Regions from separate parts of the Kitasatospora sp. NBC_00458 genome, predicted to be linked through region 2. Evidence: predicted binding sites of a transcription regulator. Region 2 holds the regulator's gene; each other region holds the start of a gene.
The links. Region 2 encodes HrcA, which represses chaperone genes, less so after heat shock. Its sites were predicted from a motif close to TTNGCACTCNGNNNNNCNGAGTGCNAA; they were not measured.

Region 1 (9,949 bases), 2.0 Mb from region 2:
GTACGGGGGCCTCGCCGCGGTCGGCGGGGTCGTGGTGCTCGGGCACTACGGTGCGGAGCGCTGGGAGGACGGCGAGCTGTCGGCGCCGCCGGTGCACCCCGGGGTCGGCGCGGCGCGGACGGCGCTGCCGGACGTCCTGGCCGCGGCCGGGGCGCCGGACGGCACGTGGGTGGAGGACAAGGGCAGGTCGCTGGCCGTGCACACCCGGCGGACGGCCGCGCCGGCCGCCGCGTTCGAGCTGCTGCGGGAACCGGTCGGCGCGCTGGCCGCCGCGCACGGGCTGGTCGTGGAACCGGGCCGGCTGGTGCTCGAACTGCGGCCGCCGGGGGTCGACAAGGGCGCTGCGCTGGAGGGCTTCCTGCGGGAGCGGGCGGCCCGCTCCGTGCTGTACGCGGGGGACGACCTCGGCGACGTGGCGGCCTTCGAGGCCGTGGAGAAGCTGCGCGGGCAGGGCCTGGCCGGGCTGCTGGTCTGCAGCGGCGCGGTGGGGGACGCGCCGGTGCGGGAGCTCGCCGACCGGGCGGACCTGGTGGTCCCGGGCCCGGCCGGCGTGGTGGAACTGCTGGCGGCGCTGGGGGAGGAGCTCAGCGCAGCGCGTTGAGCTGGTCGAGGAACCACTGCTGGGGCGGGAGCGCCGTCGCGGCGGCGGCGAGCCGCTTGGTGCGGTCGGCGCGCTCGCCGGCCGGCATGGTGAGCCCGGCGTGCAGGGCCTCGGCGGTGGCGACGACGTCGTACGGGTTGACGGTGAGCGCGTCGTCGCCGAGCTCGGCGTGGGCACCGGCCTCACGGGACAGCACGAGGGCGCAGCCGTCGTCGGAGACGACCGGGACCTCCTTGGCGACCAGGTTCATGCCGTCCCGGATCGGGTTGACCAGGGCGACGTCGGCCAGCCGGTACGCGGCCAGCGAGCGCGGGAAGTCGTCGTCGACGTGCAGGATCAGCGGCTGCCAGCCGGGGGTGGCGAACTCCTCGTTGATCTCCTCGGCGAGCGCCCGCACCCGGGCCGTGTAGGCGCGGTACTCGGCGAGGTCGGTGCGGGACGGGTAGGCGAAGGCGATGTGGACCACCCGGTCGCGCCACTCGGGGCGGGTGCGCAGCAGGTGCCGGTAGGCCTGGAAGCCGCGGACGATGTTCTTGCTCAGCTCGGTGCGGTCGACCCGGACGACGGTCCGGCGCCCCCCGACGGCCTCGCGCAGGGTGGCGAGCCGCTCGTCGACGTCGGGGCGGTGGGCGCGCTCGCGCAGGAATCCGGCGTCGGCGCCGAGGCCGTGGACGCCGAGGCGGGTGGTGCGGCCCCCGTGCGTGACGGTGAGGGCGGCGCGGTCGACGGCGGCGCCGAGGACGCTCTCGCAGCAGTCGGCGAAGGCGAGCGCCCAGCGGCGGGTGAGGAAGCCGGCCCGGTCGGCGCCGAGGATGCCGGTGAGGACCGTCCGGGCGACGTCGTCGGGCAGCAGCCGGAAGTACTCGGGCGGCGCCCAGGGGGTGTGTGAGAAGTGGCCGATCCGCAGGTCGGGGCGGGCGGCCCGGAGCAGTGCCGGGGTCAGCGAGAGGTGGTAGTCCTGGACCAGGACGGCCGCGCCGGGGGCGGCCTCGGCGGCGAGGGCCCCGGCGAAGGCGGCGTTGTACGCGGTGTAGGCCTGCCACTCGGTGCGGAAGCCGGCGTCGAAGGCGGGTGCGGTCGGGGTGTCGTACAGCAGGTGGTGGATGAACCAGAGGGTCGAGTTGGCGACGCCGTTGTAGGCCCGCGCGAAGGTCTCCGGGTCTATGTCCAGCATCCGGACGGCCTGCCCGCCGACGTCGTGGCCGGCCCGGTCGAGGCGGCCGTCGGGGGCCTCCCGGGCGGCCCGGCGGTCGGCGTCGGAGAGGGCGGCGCAGACCCAGACGGCGTCCGGGTCGTCGATGGCGGAGAGGCCGGAGACGAGGCCGCCGCCCCCTCTGCGGAGGGTCAGCGTGCCGTCGTCCGCGGTGCCGAACGACACTGGTCCCCGGTTGGACGCCACCAGGACGGGGGCGGTGCCGGTCGGATTCGAACGTTCGGTCGTGAGATCGCCCATGGTTGGTTGGTTGCCGGGGGGTCCGGGCCGCAAACCCGTCGGGGAGGCCCTAACGCCGGGTGGCGTATTCGGGGACGGTGTGCATCGGGGGGCGTTCGGTGGCGGTGACCGGGTGGGTGTGGGCGGTGAAGGCGCGGGTCTCCGGGTCGCGGGTGAACTGGGTGAGCAGCGGGTGGACCAGGTCGGCGGAGGCCTTGAGCCGGTGGGTGCGGTCGAGCCGTTCGAGGGCGGTGCGGTAGATGGTGGCGGCCATCCGGCCGAGGGCCTGGCCGTCCTGGTGGCGGTGGTGGCGGACCCCGACGTCCACCTGGGCGAGCGCGTCGAGTCCGGCCGTCTCCAGGGCGTCGACCAGCAGGCCGAGTTCGACGCCGTAGCCGGTGGGGAAGGGCAGGCGTTCGAGCAGTGAGCGGCGCGCCGCGTACTCGCCGCCGAGGGGCTGGACGAAACCGGCGAGTTCCGGCCAGTGCAGGTTGAGCAGCGGGCGGGCGACCAGTTCGGTGACCCGGCCGCCGCCGGAGGGGATGACGGCGGCGTCGCCCGTGGCGGAGTCGCCCGGCGCCACTGCCAGCGGGCGGTCGTACATGGCCTTGACCAGCTGGATGTGCGCGTCGGTGAGCAGCGGGCCGATGATGCCGGAGACCAGGGCGGGGTCGAACTCGCGCAGGTCGGCGTCGACGAAGCAGACGATCTCGCCGTGGGTGACCAGCAGCGAGCGCCAGAGCACCTCGCCCTTGCCGGGGGCGGCGGGCAGCCGGGGGAGGATCGCGTCGCGGTGGAACACGGTGGCGCCGGCCTCGGCGGCGACCGCGGCGGTGGCGTCGGTGGAGCCGGAGTCGACCACGACCAGCTCGTCGACCAGCGGCAGCCGTTCCACCAGCTCGCGGCGGATGATGCGGACGATGTCGCCGACGGTGGCCTCCTCGTCCAGCGCGGGCAGGACGACGCTGACCGTGCCGGCCGGGCCCAGGGCGCGCTTGGCCGCGAGCAGGAGGTCCACCGGGCGGTCGGCCGCGCTCCACGAGCGCCGGCGCAGCCAGGACGCCGTCTCGGGGAGGAGCTCGGGGATCGGTTCGGCGGGCACTGTTCTCTCCTCGGCGGGTTCGGATGGGACGGGTCATCTCGCGTGGCGGACGGTCCCGTTCGGGGTTGACGCCTTCGGTTACAGTCTTCGTACAGCGGTCGGACCTTCGCACGCCGGGGTCTCCGCTGAGCACGACCACAACTTCACAGAGCTCATCCAGAGGGACTGAGGGAACGGCCCGTCGACGTCCCGGCAACCTTCTCGCGCGGCTGTCTTCGACAGGCCCCGGCGGGACAGGTGCCAATTCCGGCCTGTGGCGCGACCGCGTCACGGGGAAGATGAGGAGAGAGGCCTCCGCCATCATGGCTATCGACACCGCCGCACCCGTCACCGTTGACCTCGGCCCCGCCGCCGCGCTGTCCTGTCGCGAGTGCGGCACCCGGTTCCCGCTCGGCCCCAGCTTCGCCTGTGTGGAGTGTTTCGGCCCGCTGGAGATCGCCTACGAGTTCGGCAGCGAGGGCGCGGAGGAGCTGCGCAAGCGCATCGAGGCCGGTCCGGCGTCGATCTGGCGGTACGCGCCGCTGCTGCCGGTGCCCGCCGACGTCGCCACCAAGCCGAACCTGAACCCCGGGTGGACCCCGCTGGTGAAGGCCGACAACCTGGGCCGCGAGCTCGGGTTCACCGCCCAGCTGCACGTCAAGGACGACTCGGGCAACCCGACCCACTCCTTCAAGGACCGTGTGGTGGCGTGCGCGATCGAGGCGGCGCGGGCCTTCGGCTACACCACCCTCTCCTGCTCCTCGACCGGCAACCTGGCCGGTGCGGTGGGCGCGGCCGCGGCCCGGGCCGGCTTCAAGTCCTGCGTGTTCATCCCGCACGACCTGGAGCAGGGCAAGGTCGTCATGGCCGGTGTGTACGGCGGCGAGCTGGTCGGCATCGAGGGCAACTACGACGACGTGAACCGCTTCTGCTCCGAGCTGATCGGCGACCCGGCCGGCGAGGGCTGGGGCTTCGTCAACGTCAACCTGCGCCCCTACTACGGCGAGGGCTCCAAGACGCTGGCGTACGAGATCTGCGAGCAGCTCGGCTGGCGGCTGCCGGAGCAGATCGTGATCCCGATCGCCTCGGGCTCGCAGCTGACCAAGATCGACAAGGGTCTGCAGGAGCTGATCAAGCTGGGCCTGGTCGAGGACCGGCCGTACCGGATCTTCGGCGCCCAGGCGGCGGGCTGCTCGCCGGTGTCGGCGGCGTTCAAGGCCGGCCACGACGTGATCCGGCCGGTCAAGCCGGACACCATCGCCAAGTCGCTGGCGATCGGCAACCCGGCCGACGGCCCGTACGTGCTCGACATCGCCCGGCGCACCGGCGGTGCGGTGGAGGACGTGACGGACGAGGAGGTCGTGGCGGCGATCCGGCTGCTGGCCCGCACCGAGGGCGTCTTCGCCGAGACCGCGGGCGGGGTGACCGTCGGCGTGCTCAAGAAGCTCGTCGAGACCGGGCAGCTGGACCCGTCGAAGGAGACCGTCGCGATCAACACCGGCGACGGCCTCAAGACGCTCGACGCCGTCTCGGAGGCCGGCATGACCGCCGTGATCCGGCCGACGCTGGCCTCGTTCCGCGACGCCGGCCTGGCGTCGGCCTGACCGGCCCGTTCCGGGCCCTGCGCCCGCCGCCGTCCCAGCCCCGCCCCGCCCCCCCGCAACGAGGAGATGACCCCCATGAGCGCCAACGTCCGCATCCCGACCATCCTGCGCACCTACACCGGCGGCGCCAGTGAGGTGGCCGCCGAGGGCGCGACCCTGGGCGACGTCATCGCCGACCTGGAGAAGAACCACGCCGGGATCGCCGCGCGCATCCTGGACGACACCGGCAAGCTGCGCCGTTTCGTGAACGTCTACGTGAACGACGACGACGTGCGGTTCGCCGAGGGCCTGGCGACGGAGATCAAGGACGGCGCGAGCGTCTCGATCATTCCGGCGGTGGCCGGCGGCTGCTGAGCGCCTTTTCGCCGTTCCCGGCCGTCCGCAGCACGGAATTCCGTGCCGCGGACGGCCGGTCGTATTTTGGCGGGAATATTTTCTGTCCGAGTCGGAGTAAAGTGTCGCTGTACCGGGAACAGCGCCACCCCTCCCCGCTCTCCCCGCGACCCGATCCGCCCGCACCCGTACCGCCGCCGACCGTCCGGTCGTTGAGACCGGCGACCGGGCCGCGGCGGGGAAACATGTCAGGCCGGTGTCAGAATTCTGGAGTGGATTTCGGGCATTCCGTCCGCTATGTCCGGGAGGAAAGGCGGCTTTCCTTCCGATTGCTCCCGGACTGTCCCCCGATTGTCCCGGGGAATTCCCAACCTTTGACCCTGTTGCAGAGGGCGTCGATCCGGATACATTCAGCCGCGGTCGACGCAATCGCCCGTTCGCCGGATGTCCTCCGGCGGCGCCCGGGGGATTGCGGCGTGCACGGCTGCGTCCAGGGGGGGTTCCCCGGGCCGGCCTCCAACCAGACCCGGGCCCGCAGACCTGCGGGCGCGTGAAGGGCCAGCACAGCACTAGGGGAGTTCGGAATGGCTCAGGGCACCGTCAAGTGGTTCAACGCGGAGAAGGGCTACGGCTTCATCGCGGTCGACGGTGGTGCGGACGTCTTCGTCCACTACAGCGCGATCCAGATGGACGGCTACCGCACCCTTGAGGAGGGCCAGCGGGTCGAGTTCGAGATCTCTCAGGGGCAGAAGGGCCCGCAGGCGGACATGGTCCGCGCGGCGGTCTGACCTTTCCGACACCCAGGGGTTCGGCTCGGCCCATCGGCTGGTGCACCTCTCGCTTCACGACGGGCCCGTACGGCACTCGCCGTACGGGCCCGTCGGCGTGCCCGGCCGCGGTCGGAGGGCGGCCGGGGCGGGGCCGTCGGGGCGGTGCGGCGGGGCCGCGGGCGCGGTGTCGAGCGGCCGCGGGCGCGGTGCGCGGGGGTGGCCGGGGCGGCGGGCGGAGGGGTTCGCCGGGGCTCGCGGATCGCCGATTGGGCTTGCACTCGCCCACCCAGAGTGCTAATCATTGGCGTTAGCACTCACAGCTTGAGAGTGATAAGCGGACCGGGTCGGTGAGGCCCCAGGGAGCGGTAGGGGAATGGGACCCCCGCATACCAGGGCCGTCCGTCGCGGGCACCCCTTGGTCCGAGCAGTCGACCGTGTCCCGGAGGACCACTTCAGATGGCCAAGATCATCGCCTTTGATGAGGAAGCTCGCCGCGGCCTTGAGCGTGGCATGAACCAGCTCGCCGACGCGGTGAAGGTCACGCTCGGCCCCAAGGGTCGCAACGTCGTTCTGGAGAAGAAGTGGGGCGCCCCCACCATCACCAACGACGGTGTCTCCATCGCCAAGGAGATCGAGCTCGAAGACCCGTACGAGAAGATCGGTGCGGAGCTCGTCAAGGAGGTCGCCAAGAAGACCGACGACGTCGCGGGTGACGGCACCACCACCGCCACCGTGCTGGCCCAGGCGCTCGTCCGCGAGGGTCTGCGCAACGTCGCCGCCGGCGCCAACCCGATGGCCCTGAAGCGCGGTATCGAGAAGGCCGTCGTCGCCGTCTCCGACCAGCTCCTGGCCCAGGCCAAGGACGTGGAGACCAAGGAGCAGATCGCCTCCACCGCCTCCATCTCGGCCGCCGACACCCAGATCGGCGAGCTCATCGCCGAGGCCATGGACAAGGTCGGCAAGGAAGGCGTCATCACCGTCGAGGAGAGCAACACCTTCGGTCTGGAGCTTGAGCTCACCGAGGGCATGCGCTTCGACAAGGGCTACATCTCGGCCTACTTCGCCACCGACCTGGAGCGCATGGAGGCCGTCTTCGACGAGCCGTACATCCTGATCGCCAACTCCAAGATCGGCTCGGTCAAGGACCTGCTCCCGCTGCTGGAGAAGGTCATGCAGAGCGGCAAGCCGCTGGTCATCATCGCCGAGGACGTCGAGGCCGAGGCCCTGTCGACCCTGGTCGTGAACAAGATCAAGGGCACCTTCAAGTCCGTCGCCGTCAAGGCCCCGGGCTTCGGTGACCGCCGCAAGGCCATGCTGCAGGACATCGCCATCCTCACCGGCGGCACCGTGATCGCCGAGGAGGTGGGCCTGAAGCTGGAGAGCGCCGGCCTCGACCTGCTGGGCACCGCCCGCAAGGTGGTCATCACCAAGGACGAGACGACCATCGTCGACGGTGGCGGCGACGGCGAGCAGGTCGCCGGCCGCGTGAGCCAGATCCGCGTCGAGATCGAGAACAGCGACTCGGACTACGACCGCGAGAAGCTCCAGGAGCGCCTCGCCAAGCTGGCCGGCGGCGTGGCCGTCATCAAGGCCGGCGCGGCGACCGAGGTCGAGCTCAAGGAGCGCAAGCACCGCATCGAGGACGCGGTGCGCAACGCCAAGGCCGCCGTCGAGGAGGGCATCGTCGCCGGTGGCGGCGTCGCCCTGCTGCAGGCCGCCGTCGCGTTCGACAAGCTGGAGCTTGAGGGCGACGAGGCCACCGGTGCCAACATCGTCAAGATCGCGCTGGAGGCCCCGATCAAGCAGATCGCGGCCAACGCCGGCCTCGAAGGCGGTGTCGTGGTGGAGAAGGTGCGCAACCTCCCCGCCGGCCACGGTCTGAACGCCGCGACCAACGAGTACGTCGACCTCATCGCCGAGGGCATCATCGACCCGGCCAAGGTCACGCGCTCCGCGCTGCAGAACGCCGCCTCCATCGCGGCGCTCTTCCTCACCACCGAGGCCGTCATCGCCGACAAGCCGGAGAAGGCTGCGGCTGCCGGCGGCGGCATGCCGGGCGGTGACATGGACTTCTGATCCTCCGGGGTCGGACGGTTCCTCGTTCGCACGGGCGGTTCCCTCCGGGGGGCCGCCCGTGCGGCGTTGTGCGGGGGCGTGCCCCCGGGTTTGGGAGAATGGGCCGATGGCTTCGACTGACGACATCGAGACGGCGCTGCACACCGCACGGGCGCTGATCCTGGCCGACCTGACCGCACGGGACGTGGCGGACGCCGCCGTGGTGTCGCTGGTCGAGCAGGCCGTGACACACCGGCGCTGGTGGCTGGAGCAGTGGCCGGACGGCACCGAGTACGTGCTCGGGCTGGTGGCCCAGGACGTCCAGGACGCGCTGCTGGAGAACTACGGGCGCTGGCCGCTCTGCGCCGAGTGCGCGGCGGACGGCGACCCGCACGCGCTCGGCGTGGAGCCCGAGCTGGGGCCGGAGCCGCACTGGGTCTGCGGCAAGCAGGGCGCGGTGGTGGCGCCCGTCGGGCGGCTCGCCTGACGTCCGGTCCGCCCGGGGCGCGCCGTCCGTCGCGCTGCTCCTCGCCCGCCTCGCCCGCCGCTCCACCTGCTCCGCTCCTCGCTCCTCGCTCCTCGCCTTCGCCGCCGTCGCGCCTCCGGGTGCGGCGGCGGCTTTTCGCTGGTCGGGGCCCCTGTCGTGGTGTGGTCGTGCATCTGCATATGTAGTCTACCGACTTATGCCGGATACTTGAGTCATCCCCCTCGGGCGATGTATACATACTCGGTATGTAGGGCGTCGGTGGCCGCGAGGCCGCCCGCCCCCGCGAAACGAGGGGGAGAACCATGTCCCAGCCAGATTCCGCCCGACCCGTCCTGCACCTGCGGAACGTCATCCGGGTGCACGGACAGGGATCGGTCCAGGTGTACGCGCTGCGCGGCGTCGAGCTGGCCGTCCACCCGGGCGAGTTCGTCGCCGTGATGGGGCCCTCCGGCTCCGGCAAGTCCACCCTGCTCACCCTGGCCGGCGGTCTCGACCGGCCCACCGGCGGGCAGGTGGTGGTCGAGGGCGTCGAACTCGGCGGGCTGAACCGGACCGGGCTCGCGGCCCTCCGCCGCCGCTCGGTCGGCTACGTCTTCCAGGACTACAACCTGATCCCGGCCCTCACCGCCGCCGAGAACATCGCGCTGCCCCGGGAACTGGACGGCACCTCCGGGCGGGCCGCCCGCCGCGAGGCGCTCACCGCCCTGGAGGAACTCGGCATCCCCGAGCTCGCGAACCGCTTCCCCGAGGAGATGTCCGGCGGCCAGCAGCAGCGCGTCGCCATCGCCCGCGCCCTGGTCGGCGACCGCCGCCTCGTCCTCGCCGACGAGCCCACCGGCGCCCTCGACTCCGCCACCGGCGAGGCCGTCCTCGGGGTGCTGCGCGCCCGCTGCGACGCCGGCGCCGCGGCCATGATGGTCACCCACGACCCCCGGCACGCCGTCTGGGCCGACCGCGTCGTCTTCCTGCGCGACGGCCGGATCGTCGACGAGAGCATCGGCCGGGACGCCGAGACCCTGCTGCAGCTGTCCAGCCGGAACGGGGCCGGCCGATGAGACTCCCCGCCCTGCGCGTCGCGCTGCGCATCGCCCGCCGCGACGCCCTGCGAGCCAAGGGCCGCAGCGCCCTCGTCGTCGCCATGATCGCGCTGCCCGTCCTCGGCGTCACCGGCGCCGACGTGGTCTACCGCAGCGGCCAGCTCACCCCCGGCGAGCGGGTCGAGCGGGTGATGGGCGAGAGCGACGCCCTGCTCACCGCCTACCGTCCGGGCCGCTCCGTCGAACAGGCCCCGGTCGCCGAGGACGGCGTCCGGGTGCTGCCGGCCGCCGAGGGGTCCACCGCCGAGCAGCAGCGGGCCGCCGGGACCGCCCCGGCCACCCTGGCCGCCGAGCTGCTGCCGCGCGGCACCGTCCTGCTGCCGGCCACCCCCGGGCCCGAGGTGAGCGCCTCGACCCGGGAGGGCCTCCTCACCACCGCGACCGCCGAGGCCGACCTGACCACGCCGGTCTGGTCCGGCCGGCTCGACCTGGTCGACGGCCGGGCGCCGGCCGCGCCGCACGAGGCCGCCGCCACCCGGGCCTTCCTCG
Region 2 (9,949 bases):
ATCAAGCGCCCGGTGGTCGAGCGCGAGTACGCGGACGCCGTGACCGCGATGTACGCGGGCGCCAACGAGGCCTGAGCCGCCCCGTCCCGTACGGCCCGGGGGAGCACCCGGGCCGTACGGGACAATGGGGTCATGCCCTCCGCACTCCCCGACGGCGAACCGGTGCCGTCCGACGGTTCCCTGCCCGTGTCCGCGCTCGACGGACTGGGCTCCCGGCCGTTCGGCTTCTACCTGCACGTGCCCTACTGCGCGAGCCGCTGCGGCTACTGCGACTTCAACACCTACACCGCCACCGAGCTGCGCTCCTCGGGCGCCGTCGCCTCGCAGGAGACGTACGCCGACAACGTGGTGGCCGAGGTCCGCCACGCCCGGAAGGTGCTGGGGGACGCCGACCTGCCGGTGCGGACCGTCTTCCTCGGGGGCGGCACCCCCACCCTGCTGCCCGCCGGCGACCTGGTGCGGATGCTGGCCGCGATCCGCGAGGAGTTCGGGCTCGCCGACGGCGCCGAGGTGACCACCGAGGCCAACCCGGAGTCGGTCGACCCGGCGTACCTGGCCGAACTGCGCGAGGGCGGCTACAACCGGGTCTCCTTCGGCATGCAGAGCGCCCGGCCGCACGTCCTGCAGCTGCTCGACCGCCACCACACCCCCGGCCGCCCGGAGGCCTGCGTCGCCGAGGCCCGCGCCGCCGGCTTCGAGCACGTCAACCTCGACCTGATCTACGGCACCCCCGGCGAGTCCGACGACGACTGGCGGGCCTCCCTGGACGCGGCGATCGGCGCCGGCCCGGACCACGTCTCCGCGTACTCGCTGATCGTCGAGGACGGCACGAAGCTCGCCGCCCGGGTCAAGCGCGGCGAACTGCCGATGATCGACGACGACGTGCACGCCGACCGCTACCTGATCGCCGAGCGGGCGCTCACCGCCGCCGGCTACTCCTGGTACGAGGTCTCCAACTGGTCCACCGCCCCCGAGGGCCGCTGCCGCCACAACGAGCTGTACTGGACCGGCGGCGACTGGTGGGGCGCGGGCCCCGGCGCGCACAGCCACGTCGGCGGCGTCCGCTGGTGGAACGCCAAGCACCCGGCCGCCTACGCGCAGGCCCTCGCCGAGGGGCGCACCCCCGCCCAGGGCCGTGAGCGGCTCACCGCCGAGGACCGCCGGGTCGAGCGGATCCTGCTGGAGCTGCGCCTCGCCGAGGGCATCCCGCTGGACCTGCTGACGGAGACCGGCCTGAAGGCCGCGCGGCAGCACCTGGCCGACGGCCTCCTCGACGCCGCCCCCCACGCCGCCGGCCGCGCGGTCCTCACCCTCCGGGGGCGCCTGCTGGCCGACGCGGTCGTGCGTGACCTGGTGGACTGACGTTCGTTGACGTGGGTGTCAGCCGTCGAGGGGGAGCGTGCGATGACCGCCATCGATGACCGGGTGACAGGGATCTTCGAGAACCTTGAGGTTCCGGAGGGTGTCAAGGCCGAGCTCATCCGGGGGGAAATCGTGATGACGGCGGGGCCGGACATGGTCCACAACTGGATCGTCGAGGCGATCGTCGACCAGATCCCCCGCGCCCGCTGGCACCGGCTCCAGACGCAGGACGTGGCGTTCCCCCGCGAGGCCGGTGAGCCGCAGCCGGACCTGGTGGTGATCGAGCGAGGCGCGGTCGAGGGGCCCGGGCGGCTGATCCCCGCGCCAGCGGTGACGGTGGCTGTTGAGGTCGTGTCCAGGACCAGCGCCCACCGCGACTACCACGTCAAGCGGGAGATGTACGCGGGAGGGCCGATTCCGGTCTATCTGATCGTCGATCCGATCAAGGGGCAGTGCGTGCTGCTGACCGAGCCGATGGCGTCGACGGCCTCGGGCGTGCCGGACTACTGGTCCGAGCGCACCACGAAGTTCGGCGACCCGATTCCGCTGGAACGCCTGGGCATCACGCTCGACACCGGAGATTTCGGAACGCTATGAAGCCAGCAGTCGCGCGGTCCTCACCCTCCGGGGGCGCCTGCTGGCCGACGCGGTCGTGCGTGACCTGGTGGACTGATATTCGTTAACGTGGTGCCAGCCGTCGGAGGGAGCGTGCGATGACCGCCATCGATGACCGGGTGACAGGGATCTTCGAGAACCTTGAGGTTCCGGAGGGCTTCAAGGCCGAACTCATCCGGGGGGAAATCGTGATGATGGCGGGGCCGGACATGGTCCACAACCTCATCGTCCTGGCGATCCAGCACCAGATTCCCTACGACCGGTGGCGTCCGCTCACCACGCAGGACCTGGCGATCCCCGGCCAGACCAGTGAACCGCAGCCGGACCTGGTCGTCTTCGAACGGGGCGCGGTCGAGGAACACGGCCGACTGCTGCCGTCCCCCTCGGTCACCCTGGTGGTCGAGGTCGTGTCCAGGACCAGCGTCGACCGGGACTACCGGACCAAGCGGGAGATGTACGCCGAGGGCGTGATCCCCGCCTACCTGATCGTCGATCCGATCGAGGGGCGGTGCGTGCTGCTGACCGAGCTGGACGGGGGTGCCGGGACCGGGCAGCCGCGCTACATGTCCGAGCGGACCAGCAAGTTCGGCGATCCCGTCCCGGTCGACGCGCTCGGTGTCACGCTGGACACGGCCGACTTCCAGCGGTACGTCTGATCCGCCTCACTCCGGCAGCGTCACGAAGTCGATGAGCTCCTCGACCCGGCCGAGCAGTTCCGGCTCCAGGTCCCGGTAGGAGTCCACCGAGGCGAGGATGCGTTTCCAGGCGGCGGGGGTGTCCACCGGCCAGCCGAGGCGGCGGCAGACGCCCTCCTTCCACTCCTCGCCGCGCGGGACGGCGGGCCAGCCCGGGATGCCCACGCTGGACGGCTTCACGGCCTGCCAGACGTCGATGTACGGGTGCCCCACCACGAGGACGGCCTCGCCGGTGACCCGGGCGGCGATGCGGTGCTCCTTGGTTCCGGGGAGCAGGTGGTCGACCAGGACGCCGAGCCGCCGGCCGGGCCCGGGGGCGAACTCGGCGACGATCGCGGGCAGGTCGTCGACGCCCTCCAGGTACTCGACCACCACGCCCTCGATCCGCAGGTCGTCGCCCCAGACCCGTTCGACCAGCTCGGCGTCGTGCCGGCCCTCGACGTAGATCCGGGACTCGCGGGCCACCCGGGCCCGGGCGCCGGGCACCGCGACCGAGCCGGAGGCGGTGCGGCCGGGGGCACGGGAGGGCGCCGGAGCGGCCGCGGCGGGCCGGACCAGGGTGACGACGCGGCCCTCCAGCAGGAAGCCGCGCGGCACCAGCGGGAAGACCCGGTGCTTGCCGAACCGGTCCTCCAGGGTGACGGTGAACCCCTCGGCGGTCTTCTCGCAGCGCACCACGGCCCCGCAGAAGCCGCTCGCCGCCTCCTCGACCACCAGGTCGCGCTCGGCTGCGACCTCGGGGGCGGGCTGCTGCCTCTTCCACGGCGGGGTCAGGTCGGGTCCGTACTGGCGGCTGCGCATGCAGCGACTATAGGGAAGGCGGACGAAGGGTCAGAGACCCGGCGCGCCCCAGACCGGGAACCAGCGGGTGAGGTCCTTCTCCAGCCGCAGGTCGTTCCCCAGCAGGGCGTTGACCTGCAGTTCCAGCGGGCTGTCGCGCTTCTCGCCGCCGCCGGGCACCGGGGCGAAGGGGTAGAAGGTGCCGCGCTTGTACAGGTACACCAGGGCCAGCGGCCGGTCGGCCTCGTTGCGGAAGGCGACCAGCGAGCAGAGCAGCTGCGGCCCGAAGCCGTTGGCCTCCAGCTCGCTGTTGACCGCGTGGAGGTCGTTGACGAGCTCCGGAAGCTCCCCGGGCGCGTGCCGGGCCAGCAGCCAGGAGTAGCCGTAGGCGTCCTTGGAGGCCTCGACGGGGACGCCGCCGCGTTCGGTGTCGGCGTCCAGGAGGGCCCGGACCTGGCGTTCGACCTCGCCGAACGCCCCGCCCTCCACCGAGGCGAAGCAGACCGACCCGACCCCGGTGGGCCGGAAGCCGGCCGCCGCCTCCAGGGTGAGCGCGGCGGACGGCACGCCGAACAGCTGGTCGAGGTCGGGCCTGACGGGCTTGGTGCGGCCGAACAGGGCGTCCAGGATTCCCACGGTGGTCCCTTTCCCTCCCCTCCCGGAGGAGGCGGTTCACGAGGAGGCGGTTCGGTGGAGGCGGTCCGGCGGCCGGATCGGCGGCCGGTCGGCGGCCGATCAGCCGCCGGTCAGCGGTCGGTCGGCGGCCGGTCAGTGGCCGAGCCGGGTGGAGATCTCCGCCAGCTGCTCCAGCCGCTTCTCCAGCGTCGGGTGGGTGGAGAACAGCTGGGTGGCGGTCTCCCGGGCGCTCAGCGCGGGGGCGAAGTAGAAGGCGTTGTAGGCCTGCGCCTGGCGCAGGTCCTTGGTCGGGATGGCGGCGATCTGGCCGGTCACCTTGGTGAGCGCCGAGGCCAGCGCACTGGGGCGGCCGGTGAGCTGGGCGGCGGCCCGGTCGGCTGCCAGCTCCCGGTAGCGGGAGAGCAGCCTGGTCAGCAGGAAGCTGATCGCGTAGACGACGACCGACACCAGCGGGATGACGAGCGCGGCGAGCGCGGCGTTGGAGTCGTTGCTGTTGCGGCCGCCGCCCATGAACCCGCCGTACATGGCGATCCGGGTCATGGCCCCGGCGAGGACGCCGAGGAAGCCGGCGATCGTCATCACCGCGACGTCCCGGTGGGCGACGTGGGACAGCTCGTGGGCGAGCACCCCCTCCAGCTCCTCGGGTTCCAGCCGGCGGAGCAGGCCGGTGGTGACGCAGACCACCGCGTTCTTCGGGTTGCGGCCGGTGGCGAAGGCGTTCGGCATGTCGTTGTCGGCGACCGCGACCCGGGGTTTGGGCATGTCGGCCAGTGCGCAGAGCCGGTCGACGGTGCCGTGCAGCTGCGGGTACTGCTCGGGGGTGACGCGGTGGGCGCCCATGGCGCGTTCGGTGATCCTGTCGCTGAACCAGAACTGGGCCACGAACAGGCCGCCGGAGATCAGCACGATGATCGGCCAGGCGCCGCGCAGCAGCACGATCAGCAGTCCGGTGAATCCGACGTACAGCAGCCCGATCACGAACATCGTCCCGACCATCCGGCCGGTCAGGCCGCGGTCCGGTGCGAAGCGGCTGTGCTGGCCCGAGGTCGACATCGCTGGTCCTCCGTTCGCCGTTCGCTTCCGATGCTGCCACCCGCCCGGCCCCGCGGCATCACCCGCGCGCCGCGAACTGCGGGCAGGATCACCCCGGCCGGGCCGTTCCTGAGGTCGGACCCGGGCCTTACACTGGCAGGTACGGTTCTGGCACTCGTGTGTTCCGAGTGCCAAGCCCGGGCCCTCCCAGAGCGGTCCGAAGCGACTCGAAACGGACACTTGTCACAACGGACAACGCGTGAAGACGGAGGTGCGTGCCCATGGCCGGTGAGGTCCGCCAGCTGGACGACCGCAAGCTCGCGGTGCTTCGCGCCATCGTCCAGGACTACGTGGGGACCGAGGAGCCGGTCGGTTCCAAGGCCCTGGTCGAGCGGCACAACCTCGGGGTCTCCCCGGCGACCGTCCGCAACGACATGGCGGCGCTGGAGGAGGACGGCTACATCCACCAGCCGCACACCAGCGCCGGGCGTATCCCCACCGACAAGGGGTACCGCCTCTTCGTGGACCGGCTCGCCGAGGTCAAGCCGATGAGCGCGCCCGAGCGGCGCGCGATCCGGCACTTCCTGGACGGGGCGGTCGACCTCGACGACGTGGTCGCCCGCACGGTCCGGCTGCTCGCCCAGCTGACCCGCCAGGTCGCGGTCGTGCAGTACCCCTCGCTCTCCCGCTCCACCGTGCGGCACATCGAGCTGGTCGCGCTGGCCCCGGTCAAGGTGATGCTGGTGCTGATCACCAACACCGGCCGGGTCGAGCAACGGATGGTGGACTGCCCCGGGGCGGTCGGCGAGACCGTCCTGGCGGACCTCCGGGCCCGGATCAACGCGCGGGCCGCCGGACAGCGGCTGCCCGAGGTCCCGGGACTGCTGGAGGACCTCCCCGCCCAGTTCGAGGCGGGCGACCGGCCGACCGTCGCGACGGTCCTGGCGACGCTCTTCGAGGCGCTCGCCGAACAGAACGAGGAACGGATCATGCTGGCCGGCACGGCCAACCTGACCCGTTTCGGCCACGACTTCCCGTTGACCATCCAGCCGGTGCTGGAGGCACTGGAGGAACAGGTCATCCTGCTCCGCCTCCTGGGTGAGACCGCGGACGCCGGGATGACGGTCCGGATCGGGCGCGAGAACGCCTACGAGGGCCTCAATTCCACCTCCGTCGTCTCGGTCGGTTACGGTTCGGGCGACGAGAGCGTGGCCAAACTGGGTGTGATCGGTCCGACCCGGATGGACTATCCGGGCACAATGGGGGCGGTGCGAGCGGTGGCACGGTACGTGGGCCAGATCCTGGCCGAGTCGTAGGAAAGGCCACCGCCAGGACCCTGGCGGTGGTTCCAGTCGCAAGCACTTCTACAGGCGGAACAAGCGGAGCATTTGGTGGCCACGGACTACTACGCGGTACTCGGCGTCCGACGGGATGCGGGGCAGGACGAGATCAAGAAGGCGTTCCGGCGCCTGGCACGCGAACTGCACCCGGACGTCAACCCGGACCCGAAGACGCAGGAGCGGTTCAAGGAGATCAACGCCGCCTACGAGGTGCTCTCCGATCCGCAGAAGCGTCAGGTCTACGACCTGGGCGGCGACCCGCTGTCGCCGAACGGCGGCGCGGGCGGACCGGGCGGCTTCGGCGCGGGCGCGGCGGGCTTCGGCTTCTCCGACATCATGGACGCCTTCTTCGGCGCGGCCTCCGGCCAGCGCGGACCGCGCTCGCGGACGCGGCGCGGCCAGGACGCCATGATCCGGCTGGAGATCACCCTGGAGGAGGCCGCCTTCGGCACCACCAAGGAACTCCAGGTCGACACGGCCGTCACCTGCACCACCTGCAGCGGCGAGGGCGCGGCCCCCGGTACCTCCGCGCAGACCTGTGACATGTGTCGCGGCAAGGGCGAGGTCTCCCAGGTCACCCGGTCCTTCCTGGGCCAGGTCATGACCTCCCGCCCCTGCCCGCAGTGCCAGGGCTTCGGCACCGTCGTGCCGACCCCGTGCCCGGAGTGCGCCGGCGACGGCCGGGTCCGCGCCCGCCGCACCCTGACCGTCAAGATCCCCGCCGGTGTCGACAACGGCACCCGGATCCAGCTGGCCGGCGAGGGCGAGGTCGGCCCCGGCGGCGGCCCGGCCGGCGACCTCTACGTCGAGATCGCCGAGACCAGCCACACGGTGTTCCAGCGCCGCGGCGACGACCTGCACTGCACCGTCACCATCCCGATGACGGCCGCCTCGCTCGGTACCCAGGTGCCGCTGCAGACCCTGGACGGGCTGGAGGAGGTCGACATCCGGCCCGGCACCCAGTCCGGCCAGTCGATCCCGCTGCACGGCCGCGGCATCACGCACCTGCGCGGCGGCGGCCGGGGCGACCTGATAGTGCACGTCGAGGTGCAGACGCCCACCAAGCTCGATCCCGAGCAGGAGGAGCTGCTGCGCCGCCTCGCGGTGCTGCGCGGCGAGGAGCGGCCGTCCGGCCAGTTCGCGCCCGGGCAGCAGGGGCTGTTCTCCCGGCTGAAGGACGCCTTCAACGGCCGCTGACGGCTCCGGCGCCCGGCACCCCCGCGACAACCGTCCGGGGGCGCCGGGCGCCGTCGTTCCACCGCCCGACCCACCCCGGAGGAAGACCCCCATGACCGCGCCCGTGTTCGTCGTCGAGACCGAGCGGATCGCCGCCGCCGCTCCCGGGGCGCTGGTCCGGCTGGACGGGCCGGAGGGGCGGCACGCGGCCGCCGTGAAGCGGCTGGAGCCGGGCGAGGCCGTCACCCTGGCCGACGGGCTCGGCCTCGGGGTGGACGGCACCGTCGCGGCGGTGCACGGCAAGGACGCCGTCGAGGTGGCGGTCGCGGCCGTGCGCCGCGAGCCCGAGCCGGCGCCGCGGATCGTCGTGGTCCAGGCCCTGCCCAAGGGCGACCGCGGCGAGCTGGCCGTGGAGACCATGACCGAGGTCGGCGTGGACGTGGTGGTCCCGTGGGCGGCGTCCCGCTGCATCACCCAGTGGAAGGGCGAGCGCGGCGCCAAGGCGCTCGCCAAGTGGCGCGCCACCGCGCGGGAGGCGGGCAAGCAGTCCCGCCGGCTGCGGTTCCCCGAGGTCCGCGACCCGGTGACCACCCGGCAGCTGGTCCCGCTGCTGGCCGCCGCCGCGTTCGCGGCCGTGCTGCACGAGGAGGGGGCCGAGCCGCTGGCCGGGGCCGTGCTGCCCGGGACCGGGGACCTCGTGCTGGTGGTCGGCCCCGAGGGCGGGGTCTCCCCGGAGGAGCTGGCCGCCTTCGCCGAGGCCGGCGCCAGGCCGTTCCGGCTCGGCCCGTCGGTCCTGCGCACCTCGACGGCGGGGGTGGCGGCCGGGGCCCTGCTGCTGGGACGCACCGGCCGCTGGAGCTGAGCCGCCCGGCCCGGGCCGGAACGCGATGACCCCGGCCGGTACGGGCCCGCCCGGGCAGCCGCCCCCCGGCCCCCGTCCGGGAGTCCCCCGCCGACCGTCCCCCGACCGGGGCGCGGTCGGCGGAAAACCGGGCGTGGCCGCGGCACCGGTGCCTAGGCTGGCGAGGTGAGCGAACCCGAAACCATCCCCGCCGGCGCCTACCTGCGCCACCCGCACCTGCACGGCGACCTGGTCACCTTCGTCGCCGAGAACGACGTGTGGCTCGCCCCGCTGGACGGCGGCCGGGCCTGGAGACTGACGGCCGATCACCTCCCGGTCCGCCGCCCGAGATTCTCCCCGGACGGCCGGCACGTCGCCTTCACCTCCACCCGGGACGGCGCGCCCGAGGTGCACGTCGTCCCGGTCGACGGCGGCCCGTCCCGGCGGCTGACCCACTGGGGCGACGCCCAGACCCAGCTGCGCGGCTGGACGCCGGACGGCCGGCCGATCGCCACCACCGCCGCCGGGCAGGCCTCGCTGCGCCGCACCTGGGCGTTCGCGGTGCCGCCGGACGGCGGCGAGCCGGCCCGGCTGCCGTACGGACCGGTCGGCGGGCTGTCCTTCGAGCCGGGCGGGGACCGGGCGCTGCTGGTCTCGGCGTTCGGGGTCGAGCCGGCCTGGTGGAAGCGCTACCGGGGCGGGCGGACCGGCAAGCTCTGGATCGGCACGGACCGGTTCGAGCGGATCCACCGGGAGCTCGACGGGAACATCGAATCGCCGCTCTGGGTGGGCGGACCGGGCCGGTCCAGGATCGCCTTCCTCTCCGACCACGAGGGCGTCGGCGCGCTCTGGTCCAGCCTCCCGGACGGCACCGACCTGCGCCGCCACTCCTCCTCCCCGGACGGCTTCTACGCCCGCAACGCCACCACCGACGGCACCCGGGTGGCCTGGCACGCCGCGGGCGACCTCTGGCTGCTGGACGACCTGGCCGGTGCCGAGCCGCGCCGCCTCGACGTCCGCCTGGCGGGCCCGCGCACCGGCCGCCGCCCGCGCCCGGTGCCGGCCGCGCACTGGCTGGAGACCGCCGCCCCCGACCGCACCGGCCGGGCCGGCGCCGTCGTGGTGCGCGGCACCGTGCACTGGCTGACCCACCGGGAGGGCCCGGCCCGCGTCCTGGACGAGACCCCGGGCGTGCGCGGCCGGCTCGCCCGGGTGGTGCCGGGCTCGGGCGAGGACGGCGGGCAGGGGGTGGTCTGGGTGACCGACGCCGAGGGCGAGGACGCGATCGAGTACGCGCCCGCCGTCCTCGGCACCGAGCGCCGCCGACTGGCCGCCGGACGGCTCGGCCGGGTCCGGTCGCTGCTCGTCTCGCCGGACGGCAAGCAGCTGGCGGTCGGCTCGCACGACGGCCGGGTCCTGCTGGTGGCCCTGGCCGACGGTGTCGTGCACGAGCTGGCGCACAGCACCGACGG
Region 3 (9,949 bases), 2.2 Mb from region 2:
ACCCCCGCGGCCCCGGCCGCGCCCGGAGCCCCCGCCGCCCCCGGAACGGGCACCGTCCCCGAGCCGCCGGCGCCGCACCCCCTGCCCGAGCCGGGCCCCGAGCCGCACCCGGCACCGCGGCCCGTCCCCGAGCCCGAGCCGACCCCCGGACCGGAACCGCTGCCCGAGCCCGTACCCGCGCCGGAGCCCGGGCCCGCCCCCGCCCCCGAACCCCTGCCCGAGCCCGACCCGCGGCCGGTACCGCCCGTGCCACCGCTGCCCGCACCCGAGCCGCTCCCCGCCGCGGCCCCGGCCCGTGCCCCGGAGCCCGCCCCGGCCCCGCAGCCTGCGCCTTCCCCGGAGTCGACCTCCGAGGCGATGGAGGTGCTGGCCGCGCTCAGCGCCCGCCCCGTCTCGCCGCTGCGCCGCGCCCTCAAGCGGATCACCGTCTGGACCCTCTTCCTGGCCGTCGTGCTCGGCGCGCTGGTCACCGCCCAGCTGCTCCGCCCGCTGCCGGACACCAAGGTGAGGTTCACCGCCCCGGGCGGCTTCACCTTCGCCGGCGACCCGCTCGACCTGGCCTGGCCGGCCAAGGGCCAGTCCGCCGCCGAGGTGGTCGGGATCGGCAGCCTGGGCAGCTCCGGACCGGAGACCCCGGCCTCGATCGCCAGCGTCACCAAGGTCATGAACGCCTACCTGATCCTCCAGGCGCACCCGCTCAAGAAGGGCGAGAGCGGCCCGAAGATCACCGTCGACAAGCAGGCCGCCCAGGAGTCCGGCAACGTCGACGAGTCCAGGGTCACCCTGACCGAGGGCCAGCAGATCAGCCAGTACCAGGCCCTGGAACTGCTGATGCTCCCGTCGGCCAACAACGTGGCCCGGCTGCTGGCGCGCTGGGACGCCGGATCCGAGGACGCGTTCGTCAGGAAGATGAACGACACCGCCGCCCGGTTCGGCATGACCAGCACGACCTACACCGACCCGGCGGGCTTCAGCCCGGACACCAAGAGCACCGCCAAGGACCAGCTGAAGCTGGCCGGGCAGGTGATGCAGGACGAGATCTTCCGGCAGATCGTCTCGACCCCGGACACCACCTTCAACAACCAGAAGGTGTCCAACACCAACACCCTGATCTCCCCGAAGAACGGCATCATCGGCGTCAAGACCGGCTCCAGCACCCCGGCCGGCGGCTGTCTGATGTGGGCCGCCTACAAGGAGATCGGCGGGGTGCGGCGACTGATCCTGGGCGTCACCCTGGGCCAGCCGGCGACCACCGCCGAGCCCAGCATCCTCAAGGTGGTCCAGAACGTCAGCGCCAAGCAGATCCAGGCCGCCCAGAACGGACTGACCGGGCAGAGCCTCGCCAAGCAGGGCGAGGTGCTCGGACGGGTCGAGGACGGGCTCGGCGGCACCGTCCCGGTCGTCGCGGGCAAGGACCTCACGGTGGCCGGCTTCCCCGGCATCACCGCGACCCTCGTGCTGGACCCGCTCAAGGTCGGCCACCGGGCCAAGGCCGGCGACCGGGTCGGCGTGCTGCGCTCGGGAGACGGCGACAACCGGGTCGAGATCCCGGTACTGCTCCAGGCCGACCTGAACCCGCCGTCCATCCTCTCCCGGCTCACCCGCACCCTCTGACCCCCGACACCCCGGCCTCCTGGCCTCCTGGGCGACGCCCCGGGCGGAGCGGGACCCACCCGCCCCGCCCGGGGTTCAGAACCGTGCCCCGCCCCAGTGGCCGGGCTCGGTGCGCGACCCCAGCAGCTCGGCGACCGGCTCCTCCTCGGACAGCACCCGGCCCAGCGCGATCGCCAGCGTCAGCCCGGTGAACATGACGATCAGCCAGGACAAGCCGGTGAAGACCACCCCGTACGGCCCGAACTGGCCGATGCTGCGCGTCATCGCGCCCGGCAGGTAGACCCGCGAGGCCACCCCCAGGCCCACCGACACCGCCCCGCAGAGCAGCGCCCCCGGCAGCAGCGGCAGCCAGCGGACCCGGGCACCCAGCAGCAGGTGCTGCGTCCACCACCAGATCGCCGTCCCGCCCAGGAAGGTCAGCGGGATCCCCAGCCAGGCACCCAGGCCGAAGCCGTCCCGGACCGGGGTCTGCAGCACCAGGGTGACCAGCCAGACCAGCAGCCAGACCAGCCAGCGCCAGGCCGCCACCCTGGTCCCCGACTTCGGCAGTTCCCAGCAGCGCTCACAGACCCGCTGCATCGCCCGGCTCAGCGCGGTCGCCGACAGCAGCGTCACCGCCGCGCCGAGGATCCCGAAGCCGGTGTCCTGCTCGTGGCCGGTCCCGAGCAGCTGCTGGACGGTCTGCGCCGCCTCGCCCTGCAGACCCAGCTCCTTGCGGAGCGACTGCACCACGCCGTCCCGGACCGCCGCCGGGGTGAAGACCGCCACCACGAACAGCGCCGGCAGCGCACTGAGGAAGGCCTGGGCGGCCAGCCGGGTCGCGCAGTCCAGCAGGTTGACCCGGATCAGCTGGCGGACGGCCCGGCCCACCAGCGGCACGTGCACGGGCAGCTCGCGCGCGTATCCGGCCAGCTCCGCCGACCGCACCTTCCACCGCGCCCTCCGCCGGGCCTTCCGGCCGGTCGGCTGCTCGCTCACGGGCTCGTCCTCCCGACCTGGTCGCTGCGCACCATGATCGCCCGGTCCGGGGGAGCACGCATCCGGGCGGCGCGGAGACACTCCGCCGGCCCCGCCCCCTGCTCCGGATCCGCCCCGACGGTCTGACCTCCCGTCGGTCCACCCACCCCGCCACCCCTCCGCCTGCAGATCCGCTAGGCTGTCAGCGGTCTTCCTCGCCTCAGTAGCTCAGGGGATAGAGCACGGCTCTCCTAAAGCCGGTGTCGCAGGTTCGAATCCTGCCTGGGGCACAGCGGAGAACGCAGAAGAGGCCCAGGCCGGAGGGTGACTCCCTCCGGCCTGGGCCTTTCTCCTGCCCGGCCGCCGGTCCTCCCGTGCCGATGACGTGCCACCGCCGTACCCGAGGCTCCCGGCGGAGCCTGCCCGCTGGCCCCCCCCGCGGACCGTCGTGCCCGTGCGGTCGGTGAGGGCACGGTCCCGGCCGCGGCCGTCTCCCGATCCCGGCCCGGGCTCCCGGGCGGTCGACCCGCCTCGCGAGGGTCCCCGAGCGCGGGGTCGGGCCACTCCTGGAAGCACTGCACGAGGCCACGGGAGGTGTGGTCCCCGAGGACGGGGCCGATGAGCCGCCCACACGGCGTTGGCCAGGCGGCGTGAGCCATCCACGCGAGCGCGGGGCCGGAACATCCCGAGCCGCTTCCGCAGGGCTCCGCGAGAGCCGCCCCCGCGGATGTGGGCGCGGGGCGGTGCCCGGCCCTGGGCGGGGCCGATTCCCAAGAGCGATTCCCAGGGCCGGTGGCCGATCGGCGCGGCGAGGCGTCCCCGCTGGCGCGCGGTGATGCTTCTTGAGCCGCCGGGTCGTCGCCGGGACGTCGCCGAGCCGATCGGCTCGGCGGAGCCGAGCGTCCCCCCTCCGCCTTCGACCGGTTCCGGACGGGACGTGCGGACTGGGCGGGCGGGTGAGGTGTTCGGGGGATGCCGGGCTCGACGGCCCCGCAGCTCACCGCCGGGGTGTCGGTGCGTCTTGTCGGTGCGTCCTGTCGGGGGGCCACCGCGGAGCGGGTCACGCCGGCCGGGGGCCCGGGCCGGCGGCGGGTTCGGGGCGAAGGGGGGTCAGCGGATCAGCCTGTCGGGGTGGCCGGTGGGCTCCTCGGCGTCCTGGGGGAGGTCGGTGGGGGAGACGAGGACGCGCTGGACCCGGGGGCGGGTGCGCCAGTCCACCCGGCGGACGTCCCGGGCCAGGGCGCCGGGGCGGGACAGTTCGATGACGACGGTGACGGTGCCGAGGACGATGCCGGCGGCCAGCCAGCCGGCGAGGACGTCGCTGGGCCAGTGCACGCCGAGGGCGACCCTGGTGAAGCCGATCGCCAGGACGGTGAAGGCGGAGACCGAGCAGGCGGTGATCTTCCCGGCGCGGCGGACCCGGTGCCAGAGCAGGCCGACCAGGACGGCGCAGGTGATCGCGGAGGCCATCGCGTGGCCGGAGGGCAGGGCCGGGCCGCCGGCGTGCGAGACCGGATCGGGGAAGGCCGGTCGCTGACGCCCGAAGGAGAGCTTCAGGACCCACAGGCCGCCCCACCCGATCAGGGTCTGCGCCGCCACCCAGCCGGCCAGCACCCGGGCGCCGATCAGCCAGAGCCAGACCGCGACCAGCCCGAGCACCGTGCGCATGGTGACGGTGCCGCCGATGTTGGAGAGCATCTGCACCGCGGCGGTCCAGACGGTGTGCTCCGTGGCGTAGCGGTGGAGGCCGTCCACCAGCCCGTGGTCGAACCGGTCGAGCGGGCGCCAGCGGGTCTGCACCAGGGCTGCCAGGACGGCGAACAGCGCGGCACAGCCGACCGCGAGTGCCGTGTGCCGGAGCAGGTGGCGATCACGCGGGGTGATGGTGGGCGAGCTGTTGGTCAGGTGCATGGCTGACACCTTCCCAGCAGGTCGTGCCGATCGAGCGCGCAGCCGATAGCGATTTGGCATCTTTTGTGCGGAGGACCTGCGTGCGCCGGGGGGCGGGTGCCACGCGCGCGGGAACGCGGGTGGCGGCCCGGGGGTTCACGGAAGGGGGAGGCGCGCGGGCGTGCGCCGTGGGCGGTGCCGGAGCGTGTCCGACGGAAGGCCGGCCGCCACGGAAACGGCACCTCCGGTGCCCGGTCGGTCACCCTCCGTTCGATGGTGGGGTGAAAACCGGCAGGATACTGCATCGCGGGAAGAATCTGAGCGACTTGGGAATGTTGTCCGGAATCTGTTCGTTGGATCGTTACGTGTGAGGCCCTGCGGGCCCGCACTTCTTGCCCTCTCCGGGCAGGCAGGCAGACCTCGGCAACACCAGCAAAGGGAGCAAGCATGGCCACCCGTGCCGTCGTTCGCGACAGGGCCGACCGGACTCGCGCGGCCCGCCCGACCAACCTTGAGGCCGACCGTGACCTGGTCGGCATGTACCTCGACGAGATCGCCAGGACGCCCCTGCTCGATGCCGCCGAGGAGGTCGAGCTCTCGCTGCGGATCGAGGCCGGCGTGTACGCCCAGCACCTGCTGGAGGAGGACGGGCTTCCCGCGGGCATGAAGCGCGAGGAGCTGGAGGCGATAGCCGAGGACGCCGAGCGCGCCAAGGACGTCTTCATCCGGTCCAACCTCCGTCTCGTGGTGGCCGTCGCCCGGCGCTACCCGCGCAGCGGACTGCCGCTGCTGGACCTCATCCAGGAGGGCAACGCGGGCCTGGTGAGGGCGGTCGAGAAGTTCGACTACGCCAAGGGCTTCAAGTTCTCCACCTACGCGACCTGGTGGATCCGGCAGGCGATCACCCGGTCGATCGCCGACCAGTCGCGCACGATCCGGCTGCCCGTCCACCTGGTGGAGGAGCTGGGCCGGATCCGCCGGGTGCAGCGGGAGAAGTCCAAGGAGCTCGGCAGGGAGGCCGACCCGTCCGAGATCGCGGCCGAGCTGGACACCACCGAGGCCCGGATCAAGGACGTGCTGGACTGGGCGCGCGACCCGGTCAGCCTGAACATGTCGGTCGACGACGAGGGTGAGACCCAGTTCGGGGACCTTGTCGAGGACACCGGCGCGACCTCCCCGGAGGACGCCGTGATGGTCATGCTCCGCCGCGAGGAGCTGGACGACCTGATCGGGCGGCTGGACGACCGCACGGCCTCGATCATCCGGTCGCGGTACGGGATGGAGGACGGCCGCGAGCGCACCCTGACCGAGGTGGGCAAGCAGCACGGACTGACCAGGGAGCGGATCCGCCAGATCGAGAAGCACGCGCTGGCCGAGCTGAAGAAGATCGCCGATCACGCGGGCTTCGAGGCGGCGTGACGGCCGTCGGCCGGAGGGCCGGGGCCCAGTGGGCCCGGTGCGGAGCGCTCCGCACCGGGCCCACGTCCGTGTGGCGGCGGTGGTGGGGGCGGGGCTTCTAGGCTGTAGGGGCGGGCGGGGGATCGACGAAGGCGGCGGACGGCATGGGTGACGGTGTGAGCGGCGTGGACGGCGGAGACGGGTCGGTGGAGAAGGTGCGGACGGACACCGCGGCGGAGGACGGGCGGGAGCAGGTCGGGGACGACCGGACGGGGGCCCGCACCCCGGAGCGGGCCCGGCTGGTCTTCCGCGACCCGCTGGACCAGCAGTCCCGGGACGACACCGACGCCGGCTGGGGCAGCCGCCCGGGGGCGGGGGAGAGCGGTGGACGGGGGCTGGACTGGTACCTGAGCCAGCGCCCGCCGCACCACGGCGACTGAGCGGCGACGGCGACTGAGCGGCGGCCGGCGCCGGTCGCTGCGCCTCAGCGGGCCTGGGAGACCAGGGCGTCGCGGATCTCGGTGAGCAGGGTGACCTCCTTGACCTCGGCCTCGGCCTGGACCTCCTCCAGGGTCTTGCGGTTGGCGGTGTACCTGGTCATCGGCAGGATGAGGCAGAAGTAGACGACGGCGGCGGTGATCAGGAACTGCAGCACCGCGCTCAGCACGCTGCCCCAGAGGATGAGGATCCCGGACGCGACCTCACCGTTCGCGCCCAGCTCGCAGGGGCCCTTGAGGCAGGAGCTGTAGGACGCGAGGTCCTTGGCTCCGAACAGGCCGACGATCGGATTGATCACGCCCTTGACGAAGGCGTTGATGACGTTGGTGAAAGCCGCGCCGATGACCACGGCGACGGCCAGCTCGACGACATTTCCACGCAACAGGAATTTTTTGAAGCCTTTCATGCCGCGTGAACGACGAAGTCGTTTTCCGGTTACGGGTGATCTTTCGCTCCCTCCGATTGACAACCCGTTCGGTCGACGGGTGGCGTCCCGGGTGGGGGGAGACCCGCCCGCGCGGGGCCGAGGGCGAGTGCCGCGGCCGCGGCGAGCAGGAGCAGGAGCGGCACCCCGGGGCGGTGCCGGAGCGCCTGCCGGAACCGGTGCCCGCGCCCGCCTCCCTGCCTGATCGGCGGGAACGACGGCACCGGCTGCCGCGGTGGGACGCTCGGCGCGGGCAGTGGAGGGAGCGGGAGGGGCAGCGGGCGGGAGGGGCTTCTGGTCGGCATGGGCACCACCGGTGGTCGCAGGGTGCCGACCCCCGGCCGGTCCGTCTCCGGTCGGCCTCGGGTCGGCTGCTCGTGACGCACACTCTGGGCCGCCCGCGCGACGGGCGGGATTCTTTGTCCTCAGCCTGTGGATAACCGGGGGCTGTGGATGACACGTGTCGCCCGGACGTGTGAATGCATGGGCCGTTCGGGGGAGCGTCGGAAATCCGGGAATGCGAACGGCCCGCCGCACCCGCATGCTCGCGGGTTCGACGGGCCGTTCGATGATCTGGTCCGGCAGTCCGGCAGTCCGGCAGTCCGGCAGTCCGGCAGTCCGGCGGTCCGGCAGTGCCGGGTCCGGTCGCTGTCGCGGAGGTCAGCCTGCCGCGGGAGCCGGGCTCGCGGCGGGGGCGGAGCCGCCCGAGGACGAGGACGGGGCCGGGGTCGACGACGAGGACGACGCCGACGAGGACGTGGACGACGAGCTCACCGAGCTGCTGGAGGAGGAGCGGCTGTCGGTCCGGTAGAAACCGGAGCCCTTGAAGACCACGCCCACGGCGGAGAAGACCTTGCGAAGGCGTCCCTCGCAGTCGGGGCAGGTGGTCAGCGGCTCGTCGGTGAACTTCTGCACCGCCTCCAGGCCGTTGCCGCACTCGGTGCACTGGTACTGGTACGTGGGCACTTGTCTTCCTCCTGGCACTCTCGCCTGATGAGTGCTAACGATGGTCAATGATGCGGCATTCCGCTGGATCAGTCCAGCGACTCGGGTGTGAGATGAGTCCGGCCGGTCGCCGGGACGCCGCCCGCCCCGCCCGGCGCTCAGCCCTTGGCGGCGCCCACCAGCTGCGGAGCGACGGCCGTGCCGGTGCCCGACCCGGACCCGGTGCCCGCACCGGCGGCCACCGCGCCCCCGGCTCCGGCGGAGGGCGCGACCAGCAGCCCCCGCAGGGCGACCAGCGCGGCCAGGCCCAGTCCGGCGCCGGCCACCGGCACCAGGAACCCGGCCGAGGGCCCGTTCCCGTCGACCAGCTGGCCGGCCACCATCGACCCGACCGCCAGGCCCAGGCCGATGGCGCCGGTCAGCCAGGTGAAGGCCTCGGTCTTGGCGCCGTCCTCGACCAGCGTTTCGACCAGCGTGTACCCGGTGATCAGGGTCGGCGCGATGGCCAGGCCGCAGAACAGCCCGGCGACCGCCAGCGAGACCAGGTCGGGCATCGCCCAGAGCGTCGAGCACCCCAGCACCAGGAGCGCGTAGCTGGCGAGCATGCGGTGCCGGGCGGCGGGCCGCCAGGCGACCATGCCGTACAGCACCCCGGCCAGCATCGAGCCGCCGGCGAAGATCCCGTACACGGTGCCGCTGGCCCCGGGCCGTCCGACCGACTCGGTGAACGCGGCCACCGAGACCTGCATCGCGCCGAAGACGGTGCCGACGCCCAGGAACGCGCCGGCCAGCAGCCTGACCCCGGGCGAGGCGAGGGCGGAGACCCGGCGGGCGCCCGGAACGTGCGGGTGCAGCGCGGGCGCGGTGCGCCGCTGGGCGGCGAACGCGAGCCCGCCGACGACGGTGAGCGCGGCCTCGGCGATCAGTCCGGTCGCCGGGTTGACCGTGGCGGCGATGGCCGAGGCCAGCACCGGGCCGATCACGAAGGTGAACTCGTCGGTCACCGACTCGAAGGCGAAGGCGGTGTTCAGCTTGGCCGGCGGTGCGCCCTCCGCGGAGAGCTTGGCCACCCAGCGGGCCCGGACCATCGCACCGATCTGCGGCACGGAGGCACCGGCCGCCGCGGCGGCGAGGAAGAGGCTCCAGACCGGGGCGTGGCCGAGTGCCAGCGCGATCAGCGCACCGACCGAGACGGCGTGCACCAGCACGGTCGGCACCAGGACGGCGGCCTGGCCGAAGCGGTCGGCCAGCCGGCCGGTCTGCGGCCCGATCAGGGCCTGGGCGACGGCGGAGACGGCGGCGGCGGTGCCGGCGGTGCCGTAGGAGCCGTGGGTGTCGCGGATCAGCAGCAGGATGCCGAGGCTGAGCATCGCGTAGGGGAGCCGGGCGGCGAAGGCGGGGACGAGGAACGTCCAGGCTCCGGGGGTGCGCAGCAGCGCGCCGTACCCGACCCGGGCGGGGGCGGTGTCGGCGCGGTCCTCGGGCGCGGCGGGCAGGTCCTGCCCGGGCATGGCGTCGTCGACCGTTCGGCGGGCCGTCACGGTCGGTCCTTCCTGCTGCCTGGTAGCGCGGCAGGGCATGAAAAAGCCCCGACGGCGCCGAGAGTCGTCCTCTCGCGCGTCGACCGGGGTAGATACCGGGCCGGCCGGCGGGGTCACCGCGGGTCGGACCGCGGCCGCCGAGCGGTCGCGCCAACTCTGCATCAGGCAGATGCTGGGGATGTGTCATCCAGAGTAGCTATACGCGCGTAGATGGCGCGCTTCCCTCCACAATACAGGGCATGTCCAAAGCTGTCCTGCCTATCGAAGGTGAATGCCGGCCGAACGTCCCATAGCCGGAACGTCGGCCCGGCACCCCGGAGCGCTCACTCCCGCCCGTACAGCCAGCCGGCCAGCTTGCCGCCCCTGTCCACGGCCCGGAGCCGCCGCTCCGCCGCCTCGCCGACCTCGTCCGTGGTGACCACCAGCAGCTCGTCCCCGCCGCGCAGCACCGTCTCCTTGTCCGGCACGAAGCTGCTCCCCTCGCGGACCACCAGGGTCACCGCCGCGCCGGCCGGCAGCCGCAGCTCGCCGACCTCCACGCCGGACATCCGGGAGTCCGGTGCCAGTGCCACCGACAGCAGGTGGCCGTGCAGCTTCTCCAGCGGCGCCGACTCGATGCCGAGGTCCTGGCCCATCGAGCCCTCGCCGATCCGCAGCCACTTGGCGACCCAGGGCAGGGTCG

Region 1: a site for HrcA is predicted at 6,093-6,119, ahead of groL (chaperonin GroEL). Genes of this name have one in related genera too.
Region 3: a site for HrcA is predicted at 7,759-7,785, ahead of OG550_RS21850 (FmdB family zinc ribbon protein). Genes of this name have one in related genera too.

What each region holds. Positions count from the first base shown of each region.
Region 1 is NZ_CP107904.1:5,067,411-5,077,359, forward strand. Features, by position in the region: gene otsB (trehalose-phosphatase) at 1-601, shown strand, start outside; gene OG550_RS21125 (alpha,alpha-trehalose-phosphate synthase (UDP-forming)) at 585-2,054, opposite strand; gene OG550_RS21130 (glucosyl-3-phosphoglycerate synthase) at 2,104-3,135, opposite strand; SAM riboswitch class I at 3,285-3,420, shown strand; gene thrC (threonine synthase) at 3,438-4,718, shown strand; gene OG550_RS21140 (ubiquitin-like small modifier protein 1) at 4,794-5,072, shown strand; gene OG550_RS21145 (cold-shock protein) at 5,636-5,839, shown strand; gene groL (chaperonin GroEL) at 6,278-7,897, shown strand; gene OG550_RS21155 (hypothetical protein) at 8,004-8,363, shown strand; gene OG550_RS21160 (ABC transporter ATP-binding protein) at 8,666-9,418, shown strand; gene OG550_RS21165 (ABC transporter permease) at 9,415-9,949, shown strand, end outside.
Region 2 is NZ_CP107904.1:3,037,974-3,047,922, reverse strand. Features, by position in the region: gene OG550_RS12070 (AMP-dependent synthetase/ligase) at 1-75, shown strand, start outside; gene hemW (radical SAM family heme chaperone HemW) at 133-1,362, shown strand; gene OG550_RS12060 (Uma2 family endonuclease) at 1,405-1,959, shown strand; gene OG550_RS12055 (Uma2 family endonuclease) at 2,076-2,633, shown strand; gene OG550_RS12050 (DUF3097 domain-containing protein) at 2,640-3,473, opposite strand; gene pspAB (PspA-associated protein PspAB) at 3,504-4,088, opposite strand; gene htpX (zinc metalloprotease HtpX) at 4,221-5,141, opposite strand; gene hrcA (heat-inducible transcriptional repressor HrcA) at 5,402-6,436, shown strand; gene dnaJ (molecular chaperone DnaJ) at 6,512-7,657, shown strand; gene OG550_RS12025 (16S rRNA (uracil(1498)-N(3))-methyltransferase) at 7,749-8,498, shown strand; gene OG550_RS12020 (S41 family peptidase) at 8,664-9,949, shown strand, end outside.
Region 3 is NZ_CP107904.1:5,231,193-5,241,141, forward strand. Features, by position in the region: gene OG550_RS21815 (hypothetical protein) at 1-1,614, shown strand, start outside; gene OG550_RS21820 (YhjD/YihY/BrkB family envelope integrity protein) at 1,690-2,592, opposite strand; tRNA gene OG550_RS21825 (tRNA-Arg) at 2,789-2,861, shown strand; gene OG550_RS21830 (phosphatase PAP2 family protein) at 3,682-4,482, opposite strand; gene OG550_RS21835 (sigma-70 family RNA polymerase sigma factor) at 4,909-5,880, shown strand; gene OG550_RS21840 (hypothetical protein) at 6,024-6,299, shown strand; gene mscL (large conductance mechanosensitive channel protein MscL) at 6,344-6,763, opposite strand; gene OG550_RS21850 (FmdB family zinc ribbon protein) at 7,442-7,747, opposite strand; gene OG550_RS21855 (MFS transporter) at 7,885-9,237, opposite strand; gene OG550_RS21860 (potassium/proton antiporter) at 9,591-9,949, opposite strand, start outside.